3 regions of the Lysinibacillus sp. FN11 genome follow, and region 2 is predicted to be linked to each of the others. Evidence: riboswitches for the same ligand, from Rfam matches in the RefSeq annotation. Region 2 holds a riboswitch; each other region holds the start of a gene.

Region 1 (4,714 bases), 1.1 Mb from region 2:
GCTGAGCAATTAGCAAATGGTTCATTCCAAGAAGTGATCGAACAACCAGGCTTAGGGGCTAAACCAGAAGCTGTAGAGCGTATCGTTTTAGGTACAGGTAAAGTGATGATCGACTTAGCAGAGCGCGTGAAAGACGGCGAAGGCTTCGATCACCTACACATTATTCGTGTAGAACAACTTTACCCATTCCCAAAAGAGCAAGTTGCTGGTATCATTGCTAAGTATCCTAATGCAAAAGAGATTGTTTGGGTACAGGAAGAACCTAAAAACCAAGGCTCATGGAATTATGCATTAGAAACATTATACGAACTTTCAGAAGGTAAAAAACTTCGCTATGTAGGCCGTCCTGCAATGAGCTCAACTTCTGAAGGGGATGCAGATTCTCATAAAGCAGCACAAGCAGCTCTTATTGAAGAAGCGGTTGCTGAGCCAGTAAAGGTTAAATAATCATATATCAATTTTTGAAACCGGGCTACTTGCCCTTAAGCAGTAGCCCTTCTATGTGCGTCATGCACGTTAATCAAAGGAGGAAATGAAAGTGGCTGAAATTAAAGTCCCTGAATTAGCAGAATCGATTACAGAAGGTAGTATCGCACAGTGGGTAAAAAAGTGGGCGATCGCGTTGAAAAAGGTGAATTCATCGTTGAACTTGAAACAGATAAAGTAAACGCTGAGATCATTTCTGAAGAAGCAGGTGTATTAACACAAATTTTAGCTGAAGAAGGCGATACTGTACTAGTTGGTCAAGTTATCGCAGTAGTAGAAGCAGGCGAAGGCGCAGCAGCAGCTCCAGCGGCAGCACCAACTGAGGCAGCACCTGCACCAGCAGCGCCACAAGCAGCACCTGCACCAGTTGCAGCAGCTCCAGTAGTAGAAGAAACTTCTGGTGAGCGTGTAGTTGCATCTCCAGCAGCACGTCGTCTTGCACGTGAAAAAGGTATTGACCTTGCAGCGGTATCTCCAGTAGATCCACAAGGACGTGTACGTGTACAAGATGTAGCAGCTCACGGTACAGCACCAGCTGTAACGCCAGCAGCAGCACCTACATCCGTAGCAACTTCAGGTGGCCCAGTAGTATTCACACCAGCAGCTAATTCTGACCGTGTAACAATTGAAAAAATGAGCCGTCGTCGCCAAACAATTGCAAAACGTTTATTAGAAGTTAAACAATCAACAGCAATGTTAACAACATTCAACGAAATTGACATGACAAACATCATGGCACTTCGTAAACGTAAACAAGAAGAGTTTGTAAAAGCAAACGACATCAAACTTGGTTTCATGTCATTCTTCACTAAAGCTGTTGTTGCAGCACTGAAAAAATACCCATACGTAAACGCTCAAATCTCTGGCGATGAAATTCATTTAAATAACTTCTTTGATATCGGTATTGCTGTATCAACTGAAGAAGGTTTAGTCGTACCAGTTGTACGCGATGCAAATAGTAAAAACTTTGCAGAAATCGAAAAAGATATCGCTAACTTAGCGACAAAAGCTCGTGATAAAAAATTAGGCTTAAATGACATGGCTGGTGGATCATTCACAATCACAAATGGTGGTGTATTCGGTTCATTAATGTCAACACCAATTATGAACGGTACGCAAGCTGGTATTTTAGGTATGCACTCAATTGTAAACCGTCCAGTTGCAGTAAATGGTGAAGTTCAAATCCGTCCAATGATGTATGTAGCACTTTCATACGACCACCGTATCATCGATGGTAAAGATTCTGTAGGATTCTTAAAAACAGTTAAAGAATTAATCGAAAATCCTGAAGATTTATTATTAAATTCATAATGCCATTAAACCCTGCGAACAATGTTCAGCAGGGTTTTTGTATGATAAAAGGTATTGACCGATTCTATGCTTGAATGAGTACGAATGTTATATCGTTTAGAGGAGCAAAGAAAGAAAAAAAGCGACTTTTCTCACATAGAGAACATACTCTATAATAAATATTTGTTGTAATTTTCAGAAATATCAACAAAAGTTCAACGATTTAAAGTGGAAGCAGAACGCACAATATCCTAATATTGTCATTAGTCAGAAAAATGTTAAAATCGTCTTGACGAACATATTAGTTTTATAGTAGTATCTAAATATCAATTAAATAAACAAACCTCACGAATTGTTACCAGTGAGGTAGAGGCGCGGTATTTATTAGTTCATTGTTGAGTAAAAGCAAGCGAAGACGCAATGAAGAAGGAAATATCGCCGAAGTATAAAAGGAGCTCGTACTTTTATACTGGGTCTGCAGTGAATAAGTGCAGGACTGTCCTAGTAAATGGATTTCCAGATTTACTAGGTTGTGCTATCTCGGAAACATGGAAATTATAGTGAGGATTTGGGCAACTGTCATAAAGGTAAGACCTAAGTTCAATAAACTTAGGTCTTTTTTAGTACAGTTGTCTTATTTTTTTACAGAAAAGGGGAGTTTTTCATGAAAAGAAAATGGTTGTTAGTAATGATCTCTATCATGACGGCAATTGTGCTAGCTGCATGTGGCACAAGCGACAAAAAAGAGGGCGGTTCAAGTGATGCTGGAACTGACAAAGAAGAAGGCGGCGGTGAATTCCGAATTGGCATGGAGGCTGGCTACCCACCGTTCAACTGGACACAGCAAGACGATGCGAATGGCGCAGTGAAAATTGCGGATAATGCAGAATATGCAGGTGGCTATGATGTACAAATGGCAAAGAAAATCGCTGAAGGTTTAGGCAAAGAGTTAGTCATTGTTAAAATGGAGTGGGACGGATTAGTTCCAGCGCTACAATCGAACAAAATTGATGCAATTATTGCAGGTATGTCACCAACAGAAGAACGTAAGAAAACAATTGATTTTACAGAAAACTATTATACTTCTGATTTTGTTATGGTTATTAAAAAAGGTAGCAAATATGAAGGCGCAAAATCGATTCAAGACTTCTCAGGTGCTAAAATTACATCACAATTAAATACATCAAACTACACAGTTATCGATCAAATTAAAGGCGTAGAAAAGCAAACGGCAATGGAGAGCTTCCCAGCAATGCGTGTGGCACTAGAAGCAGGTAAAATTGATGGCTATGTAGCTGAACGTCCAGAGGGCATTTCCGCTTCTGCAGCCAACGATAAATTCACATATGTAGCATTTGAAGAAGGCTTTGATACAGACCTATCAAATACTTCAATTGCTGTAGGCTTACGTAAAGATGACGCAAATCGTGAAAAAATCAATGAAATCCTAAAAGGCATTTCAGAAGATGATCGTCAAGCGATTATGGAAGAAGCTATTTCTCAACAGCCCGCAGCACAATAATGATATGGCACGGACTAGCAATTAGTCCGTGCATGATCATTTCATCATTATCAAAATGAGAACCTCTCTACATAATGATAATGTCCTAGCGTGACAAATCATAGAATAGTAGAAAGAGCTAGGACACAAAAGAAATAAACGAGCAAGATGACATTGTTAGGAGGAACATCATGAGTCTTGAATGGATACTTTCAATTATTGAAAACAACTGGCAAATGTTTTTACGAGGTGCGTATTATACGTTACTGATTTCGAGTATTAGTACAATTATTGGTGCATTTATCGGATTTTTCATCGGAATTATGCATACGATTCCAGTTCGTAAAAAAGGTGTGAAATTTTATAGCTTAAAGCTCATTAATTTTATACTAACATGCTATGTTGAATTTTTCCGTGGTACACCAATGATTGTACAAGCTATGGTTGTCTACTACGGATTAGATATCGCATTCGGTATCGATATGCACTTTATTACAGCAGGTATTTTAGTCGTTTCCCTCAATACAGGGGCCTATATGGCAGAAATTGTTCGTGGCGGTATTGTATCTATTGATAATGGTCAATACGAGGCAGCATCAGCAATTGGCATGAATCACTTCCAAATTATGCTTCATGTAGTTTTACCACAAGTAGCGCGTAATGTTTTACCAGCAACAGGTAACCAATTAATCATGAATATTAAAGATACAGCCGTATTAAATGTCATTGGAGTAACGGAATTATTCTTCCAAACAAAATCAATTTCGGGTAACAACTTCCGTTATTTCGAATCATTCTTCGTTGCATGTGTTCTTTATTTCATCATGACATTTACCGCATCTCGCATCCTTCTTTATGTTGAAAAACGTCTAGATGGTCCTGATGCCTATCAAAAAGAACAAAAAGAAGCTGTATAGGGGGACGCACAAATGGCAGTCATTAAAATCGAACATTTAAGTAAATCATTTGGACGTAACCAAGTGTTAAAAGATGTGAATTTCCAAGTGGAAAAAGGAGAGGTAGTTTGTTTAATTGGCTCCTCTGGCTCTGGTAAATCCACATTGCTTCGTTGCATAAATTTATTAGAAACGCCAAGTGGCGGTCAAATTATTTATAAAGGGAAGACATCCTAGATGAAAAGCACAATATTCAAGAATATCGTACACATTTAGGCATGGTGTTCCAGCAGTTCAATTTATTTAACAACCACAATGTCATAAGTAATTGCACAGTGGGCCAAATCAAAGTGTTAAAACGTTCGAAAAAAGTAGCAGAAGAAACGGCGCTTAAATACTTGAAAATCGTTGGCATGGATCAATATGTGAATGCCAAGCCTCGTCAACTCTCAGGCGGACAAAAGCAGCGCGTGGCCATCGCTCGTGCCTTATCAATGAATCCTGATGTTATGCTATTCGATGAGCCAACATCCGCATTAGA
Region 2 (4,714 bases):
AAGAACGTATTATGAATACCATTCCCTCAGAATAATTAAAAAGGATTGTCTCCCATTAAAGATTGGGATGACAATCCTTCTTTTTTCTTCCTTTTATTTCGGTCAATTACATAAAATGCTGTTTCTTCTATTATTATATGTAAAGTGCTTGCTCTAAATTAAACTCATCATGGAGAGCATTAGCTGCTTGGATCATATCATCCTGTGGTACAACAACGGACACTTTTATTTCAGAAGTACTAACCATTTTTACAGGGATATTTTCGCGACGTAACCGATCAAACATACGAGCGGCAACGCCTGGATTGGAAGCCATGCCTGAACCAATAATAGAAACTTTTGCTAGTCCAATTTCGAAGTCAGCAAAACTAAATCCGAGTGATAATTTACTATCCTCTAAAACACGTAATGCTTTCGCAAATTCCTCTTTTAAAATGGAAAACGATACAGTTGGCTTCAACCCATCAATAATGGCTTGGACAATAATATCAACATTAATACGGTTCTCTGCAAGCACCATAAATATATCTGCTAATGAAGCATTGGAAAAAGCATCATACCCTACTGTTAAACGAATAATATCTGATTCAAATGCAACACCACGAACGACTGAATTTTTTTCCATTTCCACTTCCTCCTTCAATAAAGTGCCTACTGATTCTATTAAACTGGAGCGTATAATAACAGGCATTTGAAATTTTTTCGCTAACTCCACCGCACGAGGATGTATGATATGAGACCCTAAATTAGATAACTCCAACATTTCATCATAGGAAATTTCCTGTAGCTTTTGGGCATTTGTAACATATCGTGGATCTGCTGTATAAACACCATCCACATTTGTATACATATCTACTCTCTCCGCTTCCAATGCTATGGCAAGTGCAACAGCAGCTGTTTCAGCTCCACCTTTCCCAAGCATGGTGATATTGTGCTCTTCGTCAATCCCTTGTTCTCCAGCAATAACCACAATTTGTCCCTGTGCAAAGTGTTCTTCCATTCGATTAATATCTATATAGTCGATACGAGCATGCCGATACATACCATCCGTATGTATACCAGCTTGCCATCCCGTTAGAGACACAGCCTCATAGCCTGCTTCCTGCAAGGCGATGGCAAATAAAGCACTTGATAATTGAGAGCCAGTTGACAACACTGCATCTAATTCTCTTTTCGACACATCGTCAGTTAGTTGGTGTACCATCAATTTCATCTCTTTCGCAGTGTGTCCCATTGCTGCAACGACCACTACTACATCAAATCCTTTGTCCTTTTGAGCAATCGCTTTCCTAGCAGCCTCTTGGATTTGTTCAGTAGAAGCTAATGCAGCTCCTCCAAACTTCATCACGATTTTAGCCATTTCTTTCGTTCTCCCTTCCAGTTCATATATTTTACAAAATCATGAGGTGTAAAACAGTTTCTGGAAAACCAAAAGGCAGCCTCCACATAACGTGAAAGCTGCCTATAACATGTACAATAATCGTAACTTGCGCATGTGTGATAGCTCTCCGAAACGTTTAGAATCGACAGTCTTACATTTCTTAAATGCAAAACCAGTACAGCAATGGAACAACAATACTGCACTTCGGCAAGCTCCCCTTTCACACAATATCTCTGGACTTGTCCATCCTCCATCGCGTTACTCTTGAATCTTGCACCTCTATCATCACTTTAAAGTGAATGTATTCAATTCATTAAGCCTTAGCGTAAACAAACTAGTCACGCAGTTGACTCTCCATAACATTGAAAACAATGTTATTTATAACCATAGCACATGCCTATTCCTTTGACAATGATTGTTGCTGAAAATAGCTAAAAATTTGGCTTGCTAAATTAGCAGGCATCCCAGCCTCCTGTAATGCTAGCTCGCTCGCCTCTCGAATTTTTTTGACTGAACCGAAATGTTTAAGCAGCTGTTGCTTTCGTTTTGGTCCTACCCCTTCAATATGATCTAATACAGATTGAATGGCATGTTTCTCATGCTGTTGACGCAAGAAGGTAATAGCAAAGCGATGGACTTCGTCTTGAATTCGTTGTAATAAATAAAAGCCATCACTTGTACGTTTTAAGCTAATCACTTCTGGTGGATCACCAAACAATAGCTGAGAAGTATTATGCTTATCATCCTTGGCTAAACCAGCAATCGGTATAACAAGACCAAGCTCATCTTCTAGTACTTCACGGGCTACTTCCATTTGTCCCTTACCACCATCAATTAAGACTAAATCTGGTAATGGTAGACCTTCCTTTAAAACACGAATATAGCGACGACGTATAACCTCCTGCATTGCACCGTAATCATCATGTTTGGCTGCTGTACGCGTTTTATATTTTCGGTACTCCTTTTTTGCAGGCTTCCCATCAATGAAAACAACCATAGCAGACACTGCATCCGTTCCATGCATATGACTATTATCAAAAGCTTCAATTCGTAAAGGTACACTAATACCCATTGCTTCACCAAGTGCCTCACAAGCACCAATCGTACGTTCTTCCTGACGCTCTATTAGCTGGAATTTAGCTGCCACAGCAATTTCAGCATTTTTGGTAGCTAATTCAACCAATTCCTTCTTTTGACCTCTTTTCGGTGTGAGCACTTTAATTTCTAATAATTCTGTTAAGATAGCTGCATCAATGGCTGGTGGAATAAAAATTTCTTTTGGCTTAATATGCTCTGGCTTTTCATAAAAGCGCCCAACAAATGTTAAAAATTCTTCCTCTGCATCTTGATAGATGGGGAAAATTGAGACATCACGCTCAATCAGCTTTCCTTGGCGCACAAAGAAAACCTGAACACACATCCATCCTTTTTCAACAGCATAGCCAAATACATCTCGATTTGTTGTATCACTTGAAACTATTTTTTGTTTCTGCATAACCGTATCAATATGGGCAATTTGGTCTCGGAATTCCTTCGCTCGTTCAAATTCCAGGTTTTCTGCAGCTGCTAGCATTTTAACTTCAAGCTCTTTTTTGACTGCCTCCACACCACCATTTAAAAACTTCGTCATATCCTCAATCATTTCTTGATAAACCTGACCATCAATTTCCTTCACACAAGGTGCTAAGCATTGACCCATGTGATAGTACAAGCAGACCTTGGAAGGTAATTGAACACATTTGCGCAGCGGATACAATCGATCCAATAGCTTTTTCGTTTCACTTGCTGCATAGGCATTCGGATAAGGGCCAAAATATTTAGCCTTATCCTTTTTTACCTTCCTTGTCGTAATCAGACGAGGATGTTTTTCATTCGTAATTTTTAAATATGGATAGGTCTTATCATCCGTTAACATGACATTATATTTTGGATCATGTAATTTGATGAGATTCAGCTCTAAAATAAGTGCTTCAATATTTGAAGACGTCACAATATACTCAAAATCTTCTATTTCACCTACAAGCCTTTGCGTTTTCCCTTCATGTGTTCCAGTAAAATAAGATCGTACACGGTTTTTCAGAACTTTTGCTTTACCGACATAAATGATAGTCCCTTGTCGATCCTTCATCAAATAGCAGCCAGGTTGATCTGGTAAAATATCCAGTTTCCGCTTTATTAAATCGTTCATTACCTACCTGCCCCCTAAGTAAAAATTCCCCTCATTAGAATAATGTTAGTTATTTTCTTTATTATATAACGAAAAAAAGCCGAACACATCAATTGATGGCTCGGCTTTGTGAACTTCATTCATTACGCATGTTTTGCGATAAATGCTTCTAAAGCTTCTTTTGGTTGGAAGCCTACTGTTTTGTCAACTAATTCTCCATCTTTAAATAATAGTAAAGATGGGATTGACATAATTTGATACTGAGCTGCAGTACCTTGGTTATTGTCAACGTCAACTTTTACAATTTTAGCCGCACTACCTGCTGCGTCCATTTCTTCAAGAACTGGCCCAATCATTTTACATGGTCCGCACCAAGCAGCCCAAAAGTCTACTAGTACTAACCCTTCTTTAATATCATCTTGGAACGTAGCATCTGTTGCATGTACAATTGCCATTTGAAATCCTCCTTAAGCTTACTATGATTGTAGTATAGCATGGATAAATTCACTTGAGCGAACAATCTGCCTACAATGTATTTTTTATGCAAATCTGTGTCGAAAAATCAATACACAGTCATTAATTGGCTTGATAACGACCTTTCAATACATAGGTTAACGTAATAAAAAGGTAAATAGCTAACGTAATGCCTGTCACGATTATCGATGTGGTAAAAATAATCCCGATGAGAATCGCACTTAATGCCAGTATAGCTACCCAAGTAGTATAAGGGAACCATTTAACTTCATAGGCACTTGTGTGTTCTGCTTGTTTTTTACGTGATTTTAAATGTGCAATTGCAATAATTAACCAAATAAATAACACAGTATAACCAAGTGATCCCATTAGAAAATCAAAGGTTTTGCTTCCCGCATATAAAGATAAAATGACCCCTAAATACATCGCTAAAGTACACATTAAAATAGCATATACTGGTACTTTTCGTTTCGATAAATAAGCAAAGATTTTAGGCACACGTCCATCTACAGCCTGTGTATATAGTACGCGTGATGAACCATACAGTCCTGAATTCATTGATGAAATAATGGCAAGTAACACAACAGCGTTCATAATATGGTCTGCCCCTGGAATACCAACCATTTTAAAAACCATGACAAATGGGCTTTCAGGAACCCCATTTACTTCATTCCAAGGAATTAAGCTTACGA
Region 3 (4,714 bases), 1.6 Mb from region 2:
GGATGGAAAGGTAAAGGAACTGATTTTGATGTACTACCAATCGTTATACAGGTGGATGATCGTGCTCCTCAAATGTTTGTAATTCCTGAAGAAAATGTAGTAGAGGTTTCAATCCGCCATCCAGAGTCAATCGATGTGGAGAAATTAGGAATGAAGTGGTATGCTGTACCTATTATTTCGAGTATGCGTTTTCAAATGGCTGGAATTGATTTTCAAGCAGCTCCATTTAACGGCTGGTATATGGGAACAGAGATTGGTGCACGAAATTTAGCAGATCATGATCGTTATAATATGTTACCTGCAATTGCAGAGATTTTTAATCTTGATACAACCAAACAAGCGTCTCTTTGGCGTGATCGCGCTTTAGTAGAACTTAATATTGCTGTTCTTCACTCATTTAAAGAAGAGGGTGTGAGCATTGTTGATCATCATACAGCAGCTCAGCAGTTTAGATTGTTTGAGGAGGCTGAAAAATCAACAGGAAGAGAAGTTACTGGCAACTGGACATGGTTAATCCCACCACTTTCCCCTGCCACAACTCACATATTCCATAAACCCTATGTAAATATATATCATACACCAAATTATTTTTATCAAAAACCATGCTATTAGTGTAAAGGAATTGTTTACTTTCAACACTTTTGATGAGAGAGGGCTTACTATGTTAGATCAGCAAATTCCCAATATCCCCTGAAGACAATTGACGACACCTTATGGTAGAGGTACAGCCATTCCTAAGCTGATAGAACAGGAGCAATACACACAACTAGCTGAATTAATCGAACATCAAGGTACACTGTGGCAGGTGACACCATGGGTTTTGCTTGTCCTGTTAAAAAAGCTTACTAGTAAAAAATTGGAGTTTGTCTCCTTACAAGAAATACAATTATATTTAGCTGTGGCACATGCTATTACGAAAGATTATCTCGACCCAGTCAATACTGTTAAAAATATGCAGGAGCTATTAGACGTCAACTATTTATGGGTAGAAAATGAGGACAATGATGAGCAGGAGTGGGAGGAAGAAACGCCAAAGGGCTATGGAAAGCAAGCTTTTGTAGGCTATTACTATTATAGTTATTTGCTTTTACAAGAGGCTGTTCCTATTTTTTCTACTATAACAGCTCGTAATAATGAAGCATCAGAATGCCTTGCTGAATTGCTAACATTAATCCAGCAACTCGACAATTAAGTAATGTGTAAACACTATATAGAAAAAAAGCAGATGGAGGAAGCTGAACCACCTGCTTTATTTAATTTTAATGCACATATTCATCCTTAGAAGCTCTCATTGAGCAAAAGAAGAGTAAAATTGCCACAACGACAAAGAGCCATCCCGCAATATTCCAACCACCAAATAAATCATGCAAGTAGCCAAAAAGAATAGGACCAATTGCGGCAAATAAATAACCCAAAGATTGTGCAAAGCCTGATAAATCTGCTGCTTCAAATGCAGTACGAGTACGGAGAGTGAAGAACATCATTGCTAGGGCGAATGAAGAACCACCTGCTAACCCTAGAAGAACCATCCACAGGACCCCAAGACTTGTCCATTCCATGACAACTCCAACAAAGCCTACTAAATAGAAGGATGTAAACATCAATACAAGTGGGCGTTGAGAAGTAATTTTACCTGCAATAATAGGCACTGCCAAAGCCATTGGTACTTGTGAGAATTGCATGATTGAAAACATCCAGCCAGCTTTATCAGGCGCTAAACCTTGAGCAATATAGATCTCAGGTATCCACGCTGCTGTTGTATAGAATAATAAAGACTGTAAACCCATTGCCCCTGTGACAGCCCAAGTAACAGGTGATTTCCATAAAGGTGTACTGGTCTTTTTAGATGTAGTAACTGGTTCTGGGTAATTTGACTTTAGTTGAGGTATCCAAATTAGGATTGTAATTAGAACGAGTATGAGTGCAATGGAAAGCGCACCTTGCCAGCCTAACGATGAATTAGCTATCGGATAGCTAATACCAGCTCCAAGGCCAGCAGTAAAATTCATGGACATGGTGAAAAAGGCCATTAATAAACCCACATGATATGGAAATTTTAATTTTAATAATCCTGGAATTAGTACATTTCCAAAAGAAATGGCTACGCCAATTAACACAGTACCCAATAGAAGTAATTCTGTCGTACCAAGTGAACGTAGGACAATTCCTAAGGCCAAGAGAAAAGTTGATAAAAATAATGTTAGCTCAAGCCCTAGTTTGCGTGCTACAACTGGTGCAAATGGAGATATAATAGCAAAAGCCAGCAATGGAATTGTTGTTAGAAAGCCTGCCAATACATTAGATATTCCAAGATCTTCACGGATAAAGGATATAATTGGACCAACAACAGTTAGTGGCATTCGTAATGTAGAGGCTATAAAGATAACGCCAAAGACTAAAAGTAAGGTTGTTCCTTTCCAGCTAATTTTTTTACTTGGATAACTAGTGGTATGATCATTTGTAGTCAAAATAAATCCCCCCTAATAATAACCATTCTAATTGAACTACTATCACACTTTATCACACTATTAAAAATAGTAGAAGATTCATAAAATACGGAACATTTCTTACGGTATTGAAATGTCTATGGTCTTATGTTAGTATAATAAACATCATAAATTTAATAATTATATGCCTCATGTTTGTATTGAGGTAGAGGTCGCGATATTTATAAGTATGCTAATTGAAATGACAAGCATTGATGAGATTAGCTGAAAGGAAATATTGCCGAAGTGTGAGGGGACTTGAAAACCTCATGCTGGGGCTGTCTCCGAAAGGAACAGAACTGTCACGTTTGTACAACGTGTTGAGCTATCATGTAGGAAAAACTGAGGATTAACGTAGCCATCACAGTGTATATGTGATGGCATTTTTTTGCCTCATAAATAGGAAGGAAGCTATATCGTGAGTGAAATAAAAGTAAATCAGCTCGGACATAAAGCGCCGAAGCTGAAAAAAGAATTAAAAAGCCGTCATATTACAATGATTTCTTTAGGCGGTACAATTGGTACGGGGCTATTTTTAGCCAGTGGAGGTGCTATTGCTCAGGCAGGGCCTGGGGGAGCTTTGCTTGCCTATGCTTTAATCGGTATTATGGTGTATTTTTTAATGACAAGCTTAGGGGAAATGGCTGCCTATATGCCATCATCAGGTTCATTTAGTACGTATGCAACCAAATTTGTAGATCCCGCTTTGGGCTTTGCATTAGGCTGGAACTACTGGTATAACTGGGCAATCACCATAGCTGCCGAAATTGCTGCTGTGTCATTAATTATGAAATATTGGTTCCCAGATAGCTCATCAGCACTTTGGACAGTATTATTTATTGCTGTTGTATTGACGTTTAATTTACTATCCGTAAAAAGTTATGGTGAAAGTGAATATTGGTTTGCCATGATTAAAGTAGCAACGGTTATTGTTTTTATTATCATTAGCTTACTAATGATTTTTGGTATTTTAGGTGGGCAGGCTCCTGTAGGTTTTACTAATTTCTTTGTTAGTGATGGGCCATTCCATGGTGGCTTCCTTGCTACATTTGGTATTTTCCTAGCTGCAGGATTTTCATTCCAAGGGACAGAATTACTAGGAATTACAGCTGGTGAAACAGATAATCCTGGTAAAAATATTCCGAAGGCTGTTAAATCTGTATTTTGGCGTATTCTTTTGTTTTATATTTTAGCGATTGGTGCAATCGGGATGTTGATTCCATTTACAGACGAACGTTTGTTATCAGAAGATATCGCAGTATCACCATTTACACTAGTGTTTGACCGTCTAGGTATTGCCTTTGCTGCTTCTTTAATGAATGCCATTATTTTAACGGCTATGCTGTCAGCAGGAAATTCAGGACTATATGCATCTTCTCGTATGCTATGGCAATTAGCAGTGGATGGACATGCTCCTAAATTTTTTGCAAAGCTAAGTCGTAGAGGTATTCCGATTTATGCACTTATGGCAACATTAGCTGTAGGCTGTTTAGCATTTTTGGCATCCTTCTTTGGCGATGGAGTGGTTTATATCTGGCTATTAAATGCTTCTGGAATGTCTGGCTTTATTGCATGGCTAGGTATTGCGTTTAGTCATTATCGTTTCCGCCGAGCGTTTGATGCACAGGGCTTAGATCCAAAGTTATTACCTTATAAAGCCAAATTATATCCGTTTGGACCACTATTTGCTTTTACAGTTTGTATGATTGTAGTCATTGGACAAAATTACACAGCCTTTACAGGCGATAAGATTGATTGGTACGGTATCCTTGTTTCGTATATTGGGATTCCATTATTTTTAGCATTATGGTTGGGCTATAAAATAAAGCACAAAACAAAAATGCTTCCACTTAAAGATTGTGATTTAAAAGTTGAAGATTAAATAATAGAGCTGTTCTGTAAACCTAAGAGCGATGGTTTATGAGGCAGTTCTTTTTTCAACACTCATAAACAAAATCTCTCTAATCAAACATCATAAATATGGTAATGTAATATACATATGGAAATTGGGTTTTGATAGGAGAGGTGCATGATAGTGCAAAAACATATTTTACTGGTAGAAGACGATGAAGCCATTCGTGAAATGGTTGATAATTACTTAACGATGGAAGGTTTCAATGTCACAACAGCGACTAATGGCGAAGAGGCATTACATAATTGTTTGCAAAATACCTTTGATTTGGTCATCTTAGATATTATGATTCCTAAATTAAATGGTTTGGAAGTAT

What was found. Region 2 has a riboswitch for lysine ahead of NP781_RS15635 (aspartate kinase). Riboswitches for the same ligand answer to the same signal wherever they lie in the genome.
Positions count from the first base shown of each region.
Region 1: linked by a shared signal. The riboswitch ahead of NP781_RS09685 (transporter substrate-binding domain-containing protein) and the one ahead of NP781_RS15635 (aspartate kinase) in region 2 are both predicted to bind lysine.
Region 3: linked by a shared signal. The riboswitch ahead of NP781_RS24015 (amino acid permease) and the one ahead of NP781_RS15635 (aspartate kinase) in region 2 are both predicted to bind lysine.

Region 1 is NZ_CP102383.1:1,805,230-1,809,943, forward strand. Features, by position in the region: partial or broken gene NP781_RS09675 (2-oxoglutarate dehydrogenase E1 component) at 1-447, shown strand, start outside; partial or broken gene odhB (2-oxoglutarate dehydrogenase complex dihydrolipoyllysine-residue succinyltransferase) at 539-1,797, shown strand; lysine riboswitch at 2,136-2,322, shown strand; gene NP781_RS09685 (transporter substrate-binding domain-containing protein) at 2,441-3,298, shown strand; gene NP781_RS09690 (amino acid ABC transporter permease) at 3,469-4,194, shown strand; partial or broken gene NP781_RS09695 (amino acid ABC transporter ATP-binding protein) at 4,207-4,714, shown strand, end outside.
Region 2 is NZ_CP102383.1:2,937,249-2,941,962, forward strand. Features, by position in the region: gene NP781_RS15630 (YslB family protein) at 1-35, shown strand, start outside; gene NP781_RS15635 (aspartate kinase) at 134-1,360, opposite strand; lysine riboswitch at 1,494-1,671, opposite strand; gene uvrC (excinuclease ABC subunit UvrC) at 1,779-3,569, opposite strand; gene trxA (thioredoxin) at 3,692-4,003, opposite strand; gene NP781_RS15650 (amino acid permease) at 4,125-4,714, opposite strand, start outside.
Region 3 is NZ_CP102383.1:4,583,852-4,588,565, forward strand. Features, by position in the region: gene NP781_RS24000 (nitric oxide synthase oxygenase) at 1-612, shown strand, start outside; gene NP781_RS24005 (hypothetical protein) at 701-1,192, shown strand; gene NP781_RS24010 (CynX/NimT family MFS transporter) at 1,260-2,468, opposite strand; lysine riboswitch at 2,646-2,822, shown strand; gene NP781_RS24015 (amino acid permease) at 2,905-4,368, shown strand; gene NP781_RS24020 (response regulator transcription factor) at 4,522-4,714, shown strand, end outside.